2 regions of the Rossellomorea sp. NPDC071047 genome follow, and region 2 is predicted to be linked to the other one. Evidence: a T-box and tRNA genes for the amino acid it is inferred to sense, from the RefSeq annotation. Region 2 holds a T-box; the other holds one or more tRNA genes.
The links. The T-box of region 2 lies ahead of alaS (alanine--tRNA ligase). A T-box ahead of a tRNA ligase gene usually reads a tRNA of that ligase, here a tRNA-Ala.
Positions count from the first base shown of each region.

Region 1: it has a tRNA-Ala gene. The T-box ahead of alaS (alanine--tRNA ligase) is inferred to sense a tRNA for this amino acid. The anticodon was not compared.

Region 1 is NZ_JBNNJT010000004.1:34-6,999, forward strand. Features, by position in the region: partial or broken rRNA gene ACQKFO_RS14310 (16S ribosomal RNA) at 1-34, opposite strand, end outside; tRNA gene ACQKFO_RS14315 (tRNA-Asn) at 339-413, opposite strand; tRNA gene ACQKFO_RS14320 (tRNA-Ile) at 423-499, opposite strand; tRNA gene ACQKFO_RS14325 (tRNA-Gly) at 509-582, opposite strand; tRNA gene ACQKFO_RS14330 (tRNA-Cys) at 592-665, opposite strand; tRNA gene ACQKFO_RS14335 (tRNA-Gln) at 668-742, opposite strand; tRNA gene ACQKFO_RS14340 (tRNA-His) at 751-823, opposite strand; tRNA gene ACQKFO_RS14345 (tRNA-Trp) at 841-914, opposite strand; tRNA gene ACQKFO_RS14350 (tRNA-Tyr) at 940-1,023, opposite strand; tRNA gene ACQKFO_RS14355 (tRNA-Phe) at 1,060-1,135, opposite strand; tRNA gene ACQKFO_RS14360 (tRNA-Asp) at 1,196-1,272, opposite strand; tRNA gene ACQKFO_RS14365 (tRNA-Met) at 1,351-1,424, opposite strand; tRNA gene ACQKFO_RS14370 (tRNA-Ser) at 1,452-1,544, opposite strand; tRNA gene ACQKFO_RS14375 (tRNA-Ile) at 1,553-1,626, opposite strand; tRNA gene ACQKFO_RS14380 (tRNA-Met) at 1,656-1,729, opposite strand; tRNA gene ACQKFO_RS14385 (tRNA-Ala) at 1,807-1,882, opposite strand; tRNA gene ACQKFO_RS14390 (tRNA-Pro) at 1,890-1,966, opposite strand; tRNA gene ACQKFO_RS14395 (tRNA-Arg) at 1,974-2,050, opposite strand; tRNA gene ACQKFO_RS14400 (tRNA-Leu) at 2,108-2,196, opposite strand; tRNA gene ACQKFO_RS14405 (tRNA-Gly) at 2,204-2,278, opposite strand; tRNA gene ACQKFO_RS14410 (tRNA-Leu) at 2,287-2,371, opposite strand; tRNA gene ACQKFO_RS14415 (tRNA-Lys) at 2,412-2,487, opposite strand; tRNA gene ACQKFO_RS14420 (tRNA-Thr) at 2,511-2,586, opposite strand; tRNA gene ACQKFO_RS14425 (tRNA-Val) at 2,701-2,776, opposite strand; tRNA gene ACQKFO_RS14430 (tRNA-Glu) at 2,781-2,855, opposite strand; cyclic di-GMP riboswitch class I at 3,537-3,622, opposite strand; gene ACQKFO_RS14435 (N-acetylmuramoyl-L-alanine amidase) at 3,904-4,800, shown strand; gene ACQKFO_RS14440 (pullulanase) at 5,703-6,966, opposite strand, start outside.
Region 2 is NZ_JBNNJT010000001.1:166,500-173,465, forward strand. Features, by position in the region: gene recD2 (SF1B family DNA helicase RecD2) at 1-274, shown strand, start outside; gene ACQKFO_RS00795 (biotin transporter BioY) at 1,202-1,798, shown strand; gene bioB (biotin synthase BioB) at 1,816-2,817, shown strand; gene ACQKFO_RS00805 (hypothetical protein) at 3,022-3,207, shown strand; gene ACQKFO_RS00810 (YrzQ family protein) at 3,214-3,354, shown strand; gene ACQKFO_RS00815 (AI-2E family transporter) at 3,457-4,536, shown strand; T-box leader at 4,613-4,841, shown strand; gene alaS (alanine--tRNA ligase) at 4,903-6,966, shown strand, end outside.

The DNA.
Region 1 (6,966 bases), on a different contig from region 2:
GTTCGTCCTGAGCCAGGATCAAACTCTCCGATAAAAGTTTGAATAGCTCTTTAAAAATAAATTTAGAATTAACGTTGACGTATTGTCTTGTTTTGTTCAGTTTTCAAGGTTCAATGTGTAAGTGCTTGTCTCGAAGCGACCCTTACTATGTTACACGATCATTCATTTGATGTCAACAACTTTTTTTAAGATAGTTTCGATCAAGTTCATCGTGTTTTCGTTGTCCGTTTGTGGCAACAAATAATACTTTACCAGTTAACTTCGCAGAAGTCAACTTCTTTTTAAAACTTTCTCAAAAAAAGAGATTGTCTTTCCATTAACTCTTTATAAGAAGAAAATGGCTCCGCAGGCAAGATTCGAACTTGCGACCGATCGGTTAACAGCCGATAGCTCTACCACTGAGCTACTGCGGAATAATAAAATGGTGGGCCTAAGTGGACTCGAACCACCGACCTCACGCTTATCAGGCGTGCGCTCTAACCAGCTGAGCTATAGGCCCAAGAATAATTGGAGCGGGTGAAGGGAATCGAACCCTCATCATCAGCTTGGAAGGCTGAGGTTTTACCACTAAACTACACCCGCATGAAGAATTGGAGGCGGCAACCGGATTTGAACCGGTGATAAAGGTTTTGCAGACCTCTGCCTTACCACTTGGCTATGCCGCCGTTGGCTGGGCTAGCTGGATTCGAACCAACGCATGTCGCAGTCAAAGTGCGATGCCTTACCGCTTGGCTATAGCCCAATATAAAGGGCGACTGATGGGAATCGAACCCACGAATGCCTGAACCACAATCAGGTGCGTTAACCACTTCGCCACAATCGCCATGTTTAACATATCTTTGGCAGGGGCAGTAGGAATCGAACCCACACCAAAGGTTTTGGAGACCTTCGTTCTACCGTTAAACTATGCCCCTATATATTAGAGAATTTTATTAAAAATGGTGGAGGGGGGCAGATTCGAACTGCCGAACCCGAAGGAGCGGATTTACAGTCCGCCGCGTTTAGCCACTTCGCTACCCCTCCAAATAAAAGAAATACTTAAAGGTTCTTAAGTATAAATGGTGGCTCAGGACGGAATCGAACCGCCGACACATGGATTTTCAGTCCATTGCTCTACCAACTGAGCTACTGAGCCATATTATATAGAAGATTAAATTATCAAATGACCAACTTCCTATTACTAACTAATTGAAAATGGCGGTCCGGACGGGACTCGAACCCGCGACCTCCTGCGTGACAGGCAGGCATTCTAACCAACTGAACTACCGGACCAAAGTTTTTTCGCGATAGCGAAAATAACTATCCATGCGTGACTCTTCAAGGATTATCCTATCCTAAGTCAAAATGGTATTGCGGGGACAGGATTTGAACCTGCGACCTTCGGGTTATGAGCCCGACGAGCTACCGAACTGCTCCACCCCGCGACGATATAAATATAGTGAAGGTAAACATGGAGGAGGAAGGGGGATTCGAACCCCCGCGGGCTGTTACACCCCTGTCGGTTTTCAAGACCGATCCCTTCAGCCGGACTTGGGTATTCCTCCGTGTATAATGGACCCTGTAGGACTCGAACCTACGACCGGACGGTTATGAGCCGTCTGCTCTAACCAACTGAGCTAAGGGTCCTTATAAATCGTACATTGTTTATTGAGTAATAGCGGCGGAGGGGATCGAACCCCCGACCTCACGGGTATGAACCGTACGCTCTAGCCAGCTGAGCTACACCGCCACGAAACATTTACTATTCAATTTGATTTTTGCTTAAGCGAAAATCAATGAAGTTAATTTTACTTTCGTAAAAAAACTTGGTGGAGCCTAGCGGGATCGAACCGCTGACCTCCTGCGTGCAAAGCAGGCGCTCTCCCAGCTGAGCTAAGGCCCCAAAGAAGTGGTCGGGAAGACAGGATTCGAACCTGCGACCCCTTGGTCCCAAACCAAGTGCTCTACCAAGCTGAGCTACTTCCCGAAATATATGGCGCGCCCGAGAGGAGTCGAACCCCTAACCTTTTGATCCGTAGTCAAACGCTCTATCCAATTGAGCTACGGGCGCTAAATGCTTTCTATTGTAGTAATGAATGGAAAGTTATTTTGCTGACGCAAAAAACTTTGGTGCCGAGGACCGGAATCGAACCGGTACGGTAGTCACCTACCGCAGGATTTTAAGTCCTGTGCGTCTGCCAGTTCCGCCACCCCGGCAAATTCTTGGAGCGGAAGACGGGATTCGAACCCGCGACCCCCACCTTGGCAAGGTGGTGTTCTACCACTGAACTACTTCCGCGAAACAAATGGTGCGGGTGAAGGGACTTGAACCCCCACGCCTTGCGGCGCCAGATCCTAAGTCTGGTGCGTCTGCCAATTCCGCCACACCCGCATGATAAGAAAATTAGATATTTCGAATTCACGAAAATCTTTGGTGAGCCATGAAGGACTCGAACCTTCGACCCTCTGATTAAAAGTCAGATGCTCTACCAACTGAGCTAATGGCTCATCTATACAAGTAAGAAACCAAATGGTGCCGGCAAGAGGACTTGAACCCCCAACCTACTGATTACAAGTCAGTTGCTCTACCAGTTGAGCTACACCGGCATATTTACTTTCATATGAAGTCTTAACGGAAAGTTACTTCACAGAAGCAATTCAAAAAAAAGATATTTTGCTTGCGTAATTTGTTGTAGTTTATTTTACTTGCGTAAAAAAACTTGGTGGAGGATGACGGGATCGAACCGCCGACCCTCTGCTTGTAAGGCAGATGCTCTCCCAGCTGAGCTAATCCTCCAAATTGGTGACCCATACGGGATTCGAACCCGTGTTACCGCCGTGAAAGGGCGGTGTCTTAACCGCTTGACCAATGGGCCATATCTATGTGAGTATCCCGCTTAAGGACATGTATAACTATAACAATTCATTTCGCAGAAGTCAACTTCTAAAAAATAAAAAAGAAAACTTTTTTCAACTTACTCATCTTAACAATTTTGTAAGCCGAAAAAGAATATACCATATTTATAAAGTTAATATCAATAGTCAATTTTAAAATCTCTTAATGTTTATTTCTAATTCAAATTCAAAACTTTTAATGATCCACTTCCCTATTTAGTTAAACTGATACCCCCTCAAATCCCTTCCCTCCATTTCAGTTATGGAAGGAAAACATACGTTATCAAAATATAAGCGAGTCTTCTTTTATGATTTTGGGAAAGAAGGACAGGTCCGTTGTCGCAAATTATTGTTTAGGCATAACGGGATTAAATAGAAAAAAGCAGCCAACCTCCTACATATAAGTTGGCTGCTTTTTTTCATATTAGCGTATTGCAAATTTCATCTTCCTTTATCTTTCCCTTTGTACCACTAATATAGGTTATCTAACTTCATTTCATGATACGTTATTTTTTCCTTCAGTTTCTTTTTGAGTCGGCAATCTAAACAGCCCTCTAGTAATACGAGATTGTAATGGATCCTCATAGAGTGCCATTGTAATTTCATTTGTGATAAAAATCGAGTCACCTTCATCATTTCTCCTCCACGTCGCAGGAGTACGTTTCGAAAACTGGCAAGCGTCGTCGTTAAGACATTAGCCCCTATAGTTTTGCGTCACCACTTTTCAATGGGTTTGCCTTTATCGTACGAATTATGAAAGATTGGTTTGTGATATACGAGCGAATGCACCTTCACTAGTGAAAGAATCATAGTTAAGTATAAGTCGTATTTACTACTTTTGAATAATACCATACTTTTCTTGATATCAAACCTTTTATTCCTAAAAGAATGATAAGGGACGGAGGAAACGGTCCCTTGTCCTAGGGAATTAGGGATTGGTAGTGACCGGGTAGACAAGGTGCCTGCGCCCAATCCACCGTAACCAATAAGACAAGCTGTGAATATATTACTAGTAAAGGGGGAATTTAGATGATTTATGTAGTATTAAGGGATGCTGGTCATGGATTAGAGACTCCTGGAAAGAGGTCTCCCTATATCAGCTCCCTGGGCAGGTCGATTAAGGAGAATGAGTTCAATGAACCTGTGAGTGAGTTTTTCGGGGATGAATTGAAGAGGCATGGGGTCATCATCCATGATATTTCACCAACGACCAAAGATGTCCCGTTGACAGCCAGAACAAATGAAGCAAATCGATTATTGAAGTTCTACATCAATAAATACGGCGCATCGAATGTGAAAATCGTGTTAGTAAGCTTTCATTTCAATGCATTTGATGGGTCTTTCAGCGGGTCAAACCCGAGCGGGATCTCTGTTCATATCCAACCTGGAAGCAAGTATGCAAGGGAACTGGCCAATAGCGTAGGGAAATATTTAAGGCAAGGGACCAAGCAAGTGTGGCGTGGAATCATTGAGCAGGACCTTCATATAACCAGGGAATTCGAAGGCGTCGCCATCCTGACGGAAAATGGGTTCATGGATCATCCCGAAGAAGCTAAACTTATGCTTGATAAAGACTACCAAAAAGAAGTGGCGAGAGAAGCCGCTAAAGGAGTACTGGAATATTTTAACTTGCCTTATTTCCCTGATACGCCTAAACCGACTGAAAAACCGAAGGAGGAAGATGATATGCTAGAGAAAGCGATTGTGATTGGTACATTTAATGATTATCCGGCAGCTGAATTATTGGCGAACAGATTAAAATGCCCGATTTATCCCCGCAATGCGATAAGTGGAAAAGTAGCAAAAGAACTGATTGTCTGCGGTGGGAAGAAAGATGGGTTAATCGCTGATAACATTGTCGTTCTTTCAGGGGCTGACCGTTACGATACGTATAGGAAAATTGAGGAGTATCTTAAACAGCTATAAGAGTGGACGTAGGGACAGGCTGACTGTCCCCGGTCCTCCTTTTCGGACACGGTCAATTACACACTTGGAGATTCCTGTTACTCTTAATCGATCCCTTCCTCTTACTCCATCAATTTGTTTTAGTTTCTTTAATAGATTATTCCGATTATGCCTGTCCAGCTTCTGTAGCATGCTTATGGTTATCCACATTTACTTTCATATCCGTCTTTCTATTTTAGATTTTCATCTAAGAAATAATTACTGTTTTGCTTCACCATGAATTCTACATATCTATGTACTTATTATTTCTGTCTAATTGTAGCGGGAAGAGAGCACCGATGACACCGCTATTCTTCTTAGTGTATTCATGAACTTTTGAAAACACCTTTGTGTGGCGCTGATTTTAAAGGATTTTGATTGATTAAACGGAGGACCCTGAGAAAGTATCCCGAAGTTTCTACATTTTCTTTATTAAAACGATTTTAAACTATGTTACCGAAACGATTAAATTTTGAGTTGTACAAATAATCATAACTGGAATTAATTCATTTGATAGCATCAGAAATTGTCCTCTGTTTCCCTCACTAGTAAGTGAATACGATTGTTTATTAAACTATATCTGTAATGTTGAAAGTCATCTCTATTCCTATACTTATTCAATTAAACGGATAATGGAAATTAGTTTATAAGAAAAGCGAAGAAAGATAGAAGCTTTATTACTTGAATCATCATATACGACATAAATCGTGAACATCCTTATTGAATGAGCACGAAAACTAAAAAACCAAGAGTGCAATAAAATCGCCACTCTTGGTTATTATTGTCTTGAAACATTCACTTTACATGAACTTGCAACGTTACTTACTTAAATGACATTATACCTGTATTGAAGTAACGCTTACTCAAAAATCGGACCAAGGGATCTAGTCCCACCAATTCAGAATCCAAGATAAGGGACCTCTCCCCCATTCCCACCACCAATTCAGGATCCGGGACAAGGGACCTGTCCCCACGTCCCGCTTCTCCACCTTGATCACAACAGTAGTTAAAGGGTCCAAAGTCAAAGTATCTTTCGTCAATGTAAATCCAGATTTCTTAGAAACAGGCTTTGTTCCCGCTTCATCGTTGTCTACAACAACCTTCCCTTTAGATAAGTCATAGTCACCCACCGATAGGGTACGTGCTTCGCTATCCGCATTGACAAATACGTAGTACTCACCTGTACCATCTGTGGATACATTCTTATAAGCAAGCATCAAGTCTGTATCAGCCATCTCAGGTACATCCAATAGAGATACATTCTGGTCAACCAGCGCCTGCTCACCTAAACGGAAAGCGTCGGTTGATCTTCTAAGCTTAATCAAACCTTCTGTATATTCTCTCGTCGTTGTATTGATTTCATATTTCTTCTTATTCGTTGCTTTTTCCCAGTCAAACTTATTGATGGCGTCGGATGAATCGTATGAGTCGTGGATGAAGTAACCGAATGGGTTGCCTTCTTCGTCTTCCAGCTCATGATATTTCTGTTCCGGAACGCCTTCCCCTAGCCATTGCTTGGTTCGTCCGTATTCCTGGCCAGCGTGGATAAAGGCCGTTCCTTGTGATGTTAAAATCATGGAGTTACCAAGGCGGATACGCTTATGAATCTCCAGGTTGTTTTCCGGAATGGCCGGGTCCTTTTTGATCGATTGGGCAATGACATCGTATAACGGCAGGTTGTCATGGGCTGCGATGTATTGAACCATGTCGCCCGGGTCATCGTCTGCTGTGTTGCCAGGTTGCCCTTTGATGTTGTTAAAAATCGTGTTGATGTCGCGTGCTCCGCCTGTCAGGAATCTCGGCTCACCTTCTGAACCGAAGCCGGATTTCAGTTCGTTACGGATTTCGTCGGAGAAGACTCCTACGTCGTCGGTTTTGTCCATCCAGTCCTGGTCGGCACCCATTCCTTCTAATGAAGGATCAGACAAGTGACCGGCGAATGTTCTCCAGCCTTCACCGATGAACAGTGCGTCCGGGTTGATTTCAGCCGCTGCGTCATAAGCTTTTTGGACGGATGGGTAGGTTGCGTCGCCCATCATATCGAATCGCATACCATCGATCTTGTATTCGTCGAACCAGTATTTCACTGAGTCGACCATCAGTTTCTCAGCCATTGTATGGTTGGTTGCCAGGTTGTTTCCGAACCCT
Region 2 (6,966 bases):
GCTGAGAAGAAATCTTCTATACACTGCCATCACCAGGAGCAAGCAATTCCTCATTCTTTGCGGTGAGCTTGATGCTTTTAAGCTTGGAGTGGAGAGGGAAGATGATTTTCTCCGCAAAACATCTCTAAGCGAAAAACTGAACGGTATAACCGCTGGTGAAGAGAATACGGCACTTTCTCCTGTAGAAGGTTTACCCATTGAAGAATTCTTGCTGAATGAGGATCCAATGATTGGAATGGAAGGCATCAGCCCCTATGATTTCATGAAAGCATAAGGTCAACGAATGAATATTTCTCTAGTAGAAATTATTCATTCGTTGACCTTTTTCTATTGGTTTACTGTCTCGCCCACTGGTTTTGCACATCTTTCAAATAAGTGAATTTGTGTTCTAGATGAAGGTGGGAACATAACGAGGACCGTTCCTTTCCGCTCCAGGCACTTGCTTTCCGCGGGGAGGAAGTCAAGCCTCCTCGGGCTTTGCCCTGCGGGGTCTCGACCTTTCCTCTATCTCCCGCAGGAGTCAAGTGCCTTCCGCTGCAATCCACTCTGTGCTACTACCTTGTTTCTGCTTGTATGTATAGATAAACAAATTTTCTACGAAAGAGTACAAAAAAATGAGTGTTAACTCATAATTAGGAAAAGCATATTGAACTAACTTTCAAATGGGTCAGACAATTCATTTGGTCTATATTTGGTAGCAAATGTTTACTGCATAAATAGCTATATCTGTTCCTTGAATGACAAAAAATAGTTCGAAAATCACTCTTTTCTGTAGATAATCTTTTTTGCTCCGCGGTAAATAACCTTTAGTGAAGAGTAGTGGTCGATCTTCAATAGTGTACTGAAATTCTGTTTTCTATAGTTTGTTTTTGTCACTTTTAAATCTCTGTCAGGCGAATTTCTTATAGATGGTGAGGGGAACTGCGTAGACTCCTGCGGAAGTACGGGCGTGCCGAGACCCCGGAAGCGAAGCTGAGGAGGCTCGGCCGAACGTCCGCGGAAAGCGAAGCGGTTCCCCTCACCATCCAGCACACACTAATGGACAGAGCCTAAGCAGATCTTCAGTTTATAAATATAAGCAATCATTGCGATGAGCCTATTGATAACAATAATTGTTAACGTAAAAATAAATTAAGTTGACATATATTCAAGGAAAGGGATATCCTTATCTTGTAGAAAAAAGACAGATGGGGGAAGACAGATGAACAGAAAATTAAGGACAATCGATCTTACACTGGCAGGGATGTTTGTTGCTCTTATGGCGATAGGTGCCAACATCACCACATTCGTACCTTTTATGGTAGTGGGCGGTGTACCCATTACGTTACAAACGTTCTTCGCCATTTTAGCAGGAGCGATCCTTGGAAGCAGGGTCGGGGCGATTTCCATGACAGTGTACGCGCTGGTAGGATTAGTGGGTGTTCCTGTCTTTGCACGATTTGGAGCAGGGTTATCTTCTATTGTGAGTCCGACATTCGGATTTATCGTTTCGTTTATTTTCACAGCTTACATTACAGGTAAAATCGTAGAAAAACATAAAGGAATCAAGGTCTACATTTTCGCCGCACTAGTCGGGATGACTGTCAATTATGTGGTGGGAACGAACTGGATGTATGCTGCATACAAGCTATGGGCTGCAGCTCCTGAAGGGTTTACTTATAAACTTGCATGGGCCTGGATGGTGGTCCCTCTACCGAAGGATATCATATTAGCCGTGTGTGCTGGAATTATGGCTCATCGCCTGGAGAAATCGGTCTTATCAAAGAGTACATTTAAAAATATAAAAAGAGCGGCATAAAAGGGGAGGAATTTCACATGAAAACGTGGAAGGAACTGGCACTTGGAGTGATCGACGGAGAGGAAATCAAAAATGAAGAGGCTTTATCGATTTTACAAAGTCCGGATGATGAGCTTCTGGAATTATTGCATAGCGCTTACCTGATTCGAAAACATTATTATGGGAACAAAGTGAAATTGAATATGATCATCAATACGAAATCGGGTTTATGCCCTGAAAACTGCGGCTATTGTTCACAGTCCATTGTTTCAAATGCTCCGATTGAGAAATACCGCATGGTGGATAAAGAGACAATTCTAAAAGGAGCTGAAAATGCTCACCAGCTAAATGTGGGAACATATTGCATTGTGGCAAGTGGAAGGGGCCCGAGCAATCGTGAAGTCGATCATGTGGTTTCGGCAGTAAAGGAAATCAAAGAGCAGTATAACTTAAAAGTATGTGCGTGTTTAGGGTTATTAAAAGACGATCAGGCGAAACGGTTAAAGGAAGCAGGGGTGGACCGTTATAACCATAACATCAATACTTCAGAGAATCATCATGAAAACATCACCACTTCCCATACATATGAAGACAGGGTGAATACCGTTGAACAAGCGAAAGCACAAGGGATTTCTCCCTGTTCCGGAATCATTGTCGGCATGAAAGAGACATTGCAGGATGTGGTTGATATGTCCCGCAGTTTAAAGGTGCTTGATGCCGACTCCATTCCCGTGAACTTTTTACATGCTATAGATGGTACCCCTCTTGAAGGGACAAACGACCTCGATCCGAGATATTGTTTGAAGGTCCTTTGTTTAATGCGTTTCATCAACCCGACAAAAGAGATTCGAATTTCAGGTGGGCGGGAAGTGAATCTTCGCAGTTTACAACCACTGGGACTTTATCCGGCCAACTCGATTTTTGTTGGCGATTACTTAACGACAGCCGGCCAGGAAGGGACAGCCGATCACCAGATGCTTGAAGATCTTGGGTTTGAGGTTGATTATGTGAAGGAAGTAAGTGAGCAGGCAACATCATGAAAATTGAATAAATAAATTTAGGTGGGTGCTTTGGAAAAGGTTACTCCTTATGAAATCAAGAAAATATCCCACACTATATAAGAACGGTGATCTAACATCGTTTTTAGCGGATATTCTCATTGAACAAGTATAAAATGAGCTCTGATTGGTCATGATGGTAGGGAATACACACCAGGTTTGGTGTAATAGAGGTGAACCTTACCGATGAAGTGTCCAAATTGTCAGAGCAAAGATATCGGAAAGATCGGCATCAACCAATATTATTGTTGGGGTTGCTATATAGAGCTTTCCTTGTCAAAGGGAGTCATTCATACTCATCAAGTGGAAGAGGATGGATCACTGAGCTCCTTAGACGACTTGTTTGATGAGGAAGAACGCCGACTAAGCTAGGAAGAGGTGTCTTTCTTGAACAAAACATTTGCATCCATCGTTGGTTTTGGAGCAGGAATCGCTGCTTCTATCTATTCACAAAGATCCAATATGATGAACCAAAGACAAATGAAACGAATTCGTAAACAAGTAAAGAAACTTTTTTAACAGCTAAAAGGCTGACTTTCGGGTCAGTCTTTTTTTATGTTATACCTAAATGAATAAAATACCCTTCTATCTTCCAACAATATAGAAGAGAAGGGAGTGTTGATGATGGAAAAGAAACCCTATGCCAAATGGTTGTACCGACTTTCAATAGCTCTTATTCTTGCTATATTCCTATATATTCTCTACTTATTAAAGCCTGTATGGCATCCGGTCCTGGAAGTATTGTTCTTTTCGCTCCTTCCCTTTTTGATAGGGGGATTCATTGCCTATTTGCTTCATCCAATAGTAGAAAAAATCCATGAGGCGGGCATTCATAGAGGGATAGCGATCATGCTCATCTACATCCTTTTCTTCGGAGGATTAGGGTATGCGGTCTATAAGGGGACTCCAATCATCATACATCAGCTGAAAGATTTATCAGAGAATGCGCCACTTTTTACAAAACAATACCAGAGGTGGCTGGACTATGTGCAAAGCGAGACCTCCACTTGGCCTGACGGAATACAATCTCAATTAGAGGAAAGAATCGACGGGATCGAAGCCTGGTTGACGGGGCTTGTCGCAGTCGTTCTGGCCACTGTGATGAAGTTTATGAACAGCTTGCTGCTTGTTGCGATCATTCCCTTCGTATCCTTTTATTTATTAAAGGATATTACGAAAGTGAAAAAATTCCTGTGGCAGCTTACTCCTAAAAAATGGAGGGATAGCGCAATCTCTTTTTCAAGGGATGTGGATGAATCGCTGGGAGGCTATATCCGGGGACAGCTTTTAGTTTGTTTGATCATAGGGGGACTTTCAGCATTAACACTCTGGTTGATCGGTATGAAGTATCCCTTGATCCTCGGGTTGATCATTGGAGTAACCAATGTAATACCCTATTTCGGACCGATTATCGGAGCCGTTCCTGCTGCCATTGTGGCCAGTACGATTTCAGTCAATATGATGATATATGTCGTCATCATGGTCATAGTTCTCCAATTCTTTGAGGGGAATATCTTATCGCCCCTCATTGTCGGAAAAAGCCTACATATGCATCCACTGTTTATTATGGGTGCCCTTATCCTTGGTGGTGAGGTAGGGGGTGTGATCGGCATGATTGTTGCAGTACCTTTTTTAGCGGTGGTAAAAGTAGCGATATTACATGGACGAACCCATTTCATTCATGCAAATGGTGAAGATTGACTAGAAAAATAAGAATCAACATTGACAAATACAGTGAATATTTCTATAATCCAACATATACAAGTATTCGTATAAAATGAAAGCAATGAAGGATCGAGTACGTTATAGCCCATCTACCAGAGAGGAATCCCCCAGGCTGTAAGGGATTTTAGATGAAGGATAACCGAATGCTAATCCTGAGTGCAGGTAAAGCCTGCCGTCTATCCGCGTTAAGGTGTTTTGAGGGATGAATATAAGAAAAGCGGAAGGGCTTTCCTTTATTCATAACCAGGGTGGTACCGCGAGAAACAGCTCTCGTCCCTGTTTTAGGGATGAGGGCTTTTTTGTATTCTTTTTTAACCATACATATAAAGGAGGAAGCTTGAAATGAACAAATTAACAGGCGCAGAAATTCGTCAGAAGTTTTTAGATTTCTTTCAGGAAAAAGGACACGGGGTGGAACCAAGTGCATCATTGGTTCCGCATGAGGATCCGTCCCTTTTATGGATCAATAGTGGGGTAGCGACATTAAAGAAATATTTTGATGGACGTGTCATCCCTCAAAATCCAAGGATCGTGAATGCCCAAAAGTCGATTCGTACTAATGATATTGAAAATGTAGGGAAAACAGCACGCCATCACACGTTTTTCGAAATGCTTGGAAACTTCTCGATCGGAGAATATTTTAAAGTAGAAGCAATTGAATGGGCTTGGGAATTTTTGACTGACGCGAAATGGATCGGTTTTGATCCCGAAAAGCTTTCGGTTACCATTCACCCTGAAGATCATGAAGCATTTGACATCTGGAACAAAAAAGTAGGCGTACCAGCTGAACGAATCATCCGCATTGAAGGGAACTTCTGGGATATCGGGGAAGGTCCAAGTGGCCCGAATACAGAAATCTTCTACGATCGCGGGTCGGAATATGGGGACAATCCTGAAGACCCTGAATTATATCCGGGTGGGGAGAATGATCGTTACCTTGAGGTATGGAATCTCGTGTTCTCACAATTCAACCATAACCCTGACGGAACGTACACTCCACTCCCTAAGAAGAATATTGATACCGGTATGGGACTTGAACGTATGGCATGTGTGGTTCAGGAAGTACCTACAAACTTTGATACTGATTTATTTATGCCGATCATTTCTGCTACTGAAGAAATTTCCGGTAAGTCATACGGCAAGGACAGTGAAATCGACGTAGCGTTCAAGGTCATCGCTGATCATATCAGAACGGTTTCCTTTGCGATCGGTGACGGAGCTCTTCCATCCAATGAAGGCCGCGGCTATGTATTAAGAAGATTGCTTCGCCGTGCGGTTCGATTTGCGAAACAAATTGAAATCAACCGTCCATTCATGTATGAGTTGGTTCCGGTTGTTTCTGAAATCATGGTGGATTTCTATCCGGAAGTGAAGCAAAAAGCGGAATTCATCCAAAAAGTAGTGAAAAATGAAGAAGATCGCTTCCACGAAACATTGAACGAGGGGCTTGCTATTCTTTCTTCCATCATCAAGGTACAAAAATCTGCAGGTAACAAGATCGTTCCTGGTGAGGATGTCTTCCGTTTGTATGATACGTACGGATTCCCGGTTGAATTAACGGAAGAATATGCAGAAGAAGAGGGATTAACAGTTGATCATGATGGTTTTGAGAAAGAGATGGAAGCTCAGCGTGAAAGAGCGAGATCGGCTCGCCAGGATGTAGGAAGCATGCAGGTGCAGGGTGGAGTCCTTAGTGACATCACGGTAGAAAGTCGCTTTGTAGGGTATGATACCTTAGAAACGACTGCTACTATTCTTGAACTGTTGGTTGACAATGAGCGCCAACCGAAAGTTGATAAAGGACAGGAATGTCAATTCATCCTCGACCAGACACCTTTCTACGCAGAGAGCGGCGGACAAATCGGAGATAAAGGATACATTGAAGCTATGGGTGTGAAAGTTTTGGTGACAAACGTCAAGAAAGCGCCTAATGGCCAAAACCTCCACTCTGCCATCGTTGAAGAAGGTACAATAGAGCAACATGCACAGGTGCTTGCTAAAGTATCCCGTGAATCCAGAACAAGAGTCGAGAAAAATCACACAGCTACTCACATCCTTCATCAGGCATTGAAAGATGTTCTTGGAGATCATGTAAACCAGGCAGGTTCCTTAGTAGAACCAGATCGCCTCCGATTCGACTTCTCTCATTTCGGTTCTGTTTCCCAGGAAGAGATTGAGCGAATCGAAACCATCGTCAATGAGAAGGTCTGGAAGGCTATTTCAGTGAACACAGCCCTTAAATCATTATCAGAGGCAAAAGCGATGGGGGCGATGGCTCTATTCGGAGAAAAATACGGCGAAGAAGTCCGCGTCGTATCGATTGGAGAATATAGCTTAGAACTTTGTGGTGGCTGTCATGTATCGAACACGTCTGAAATCGGGTTATTTAAGATCCTTTCTGAAAGT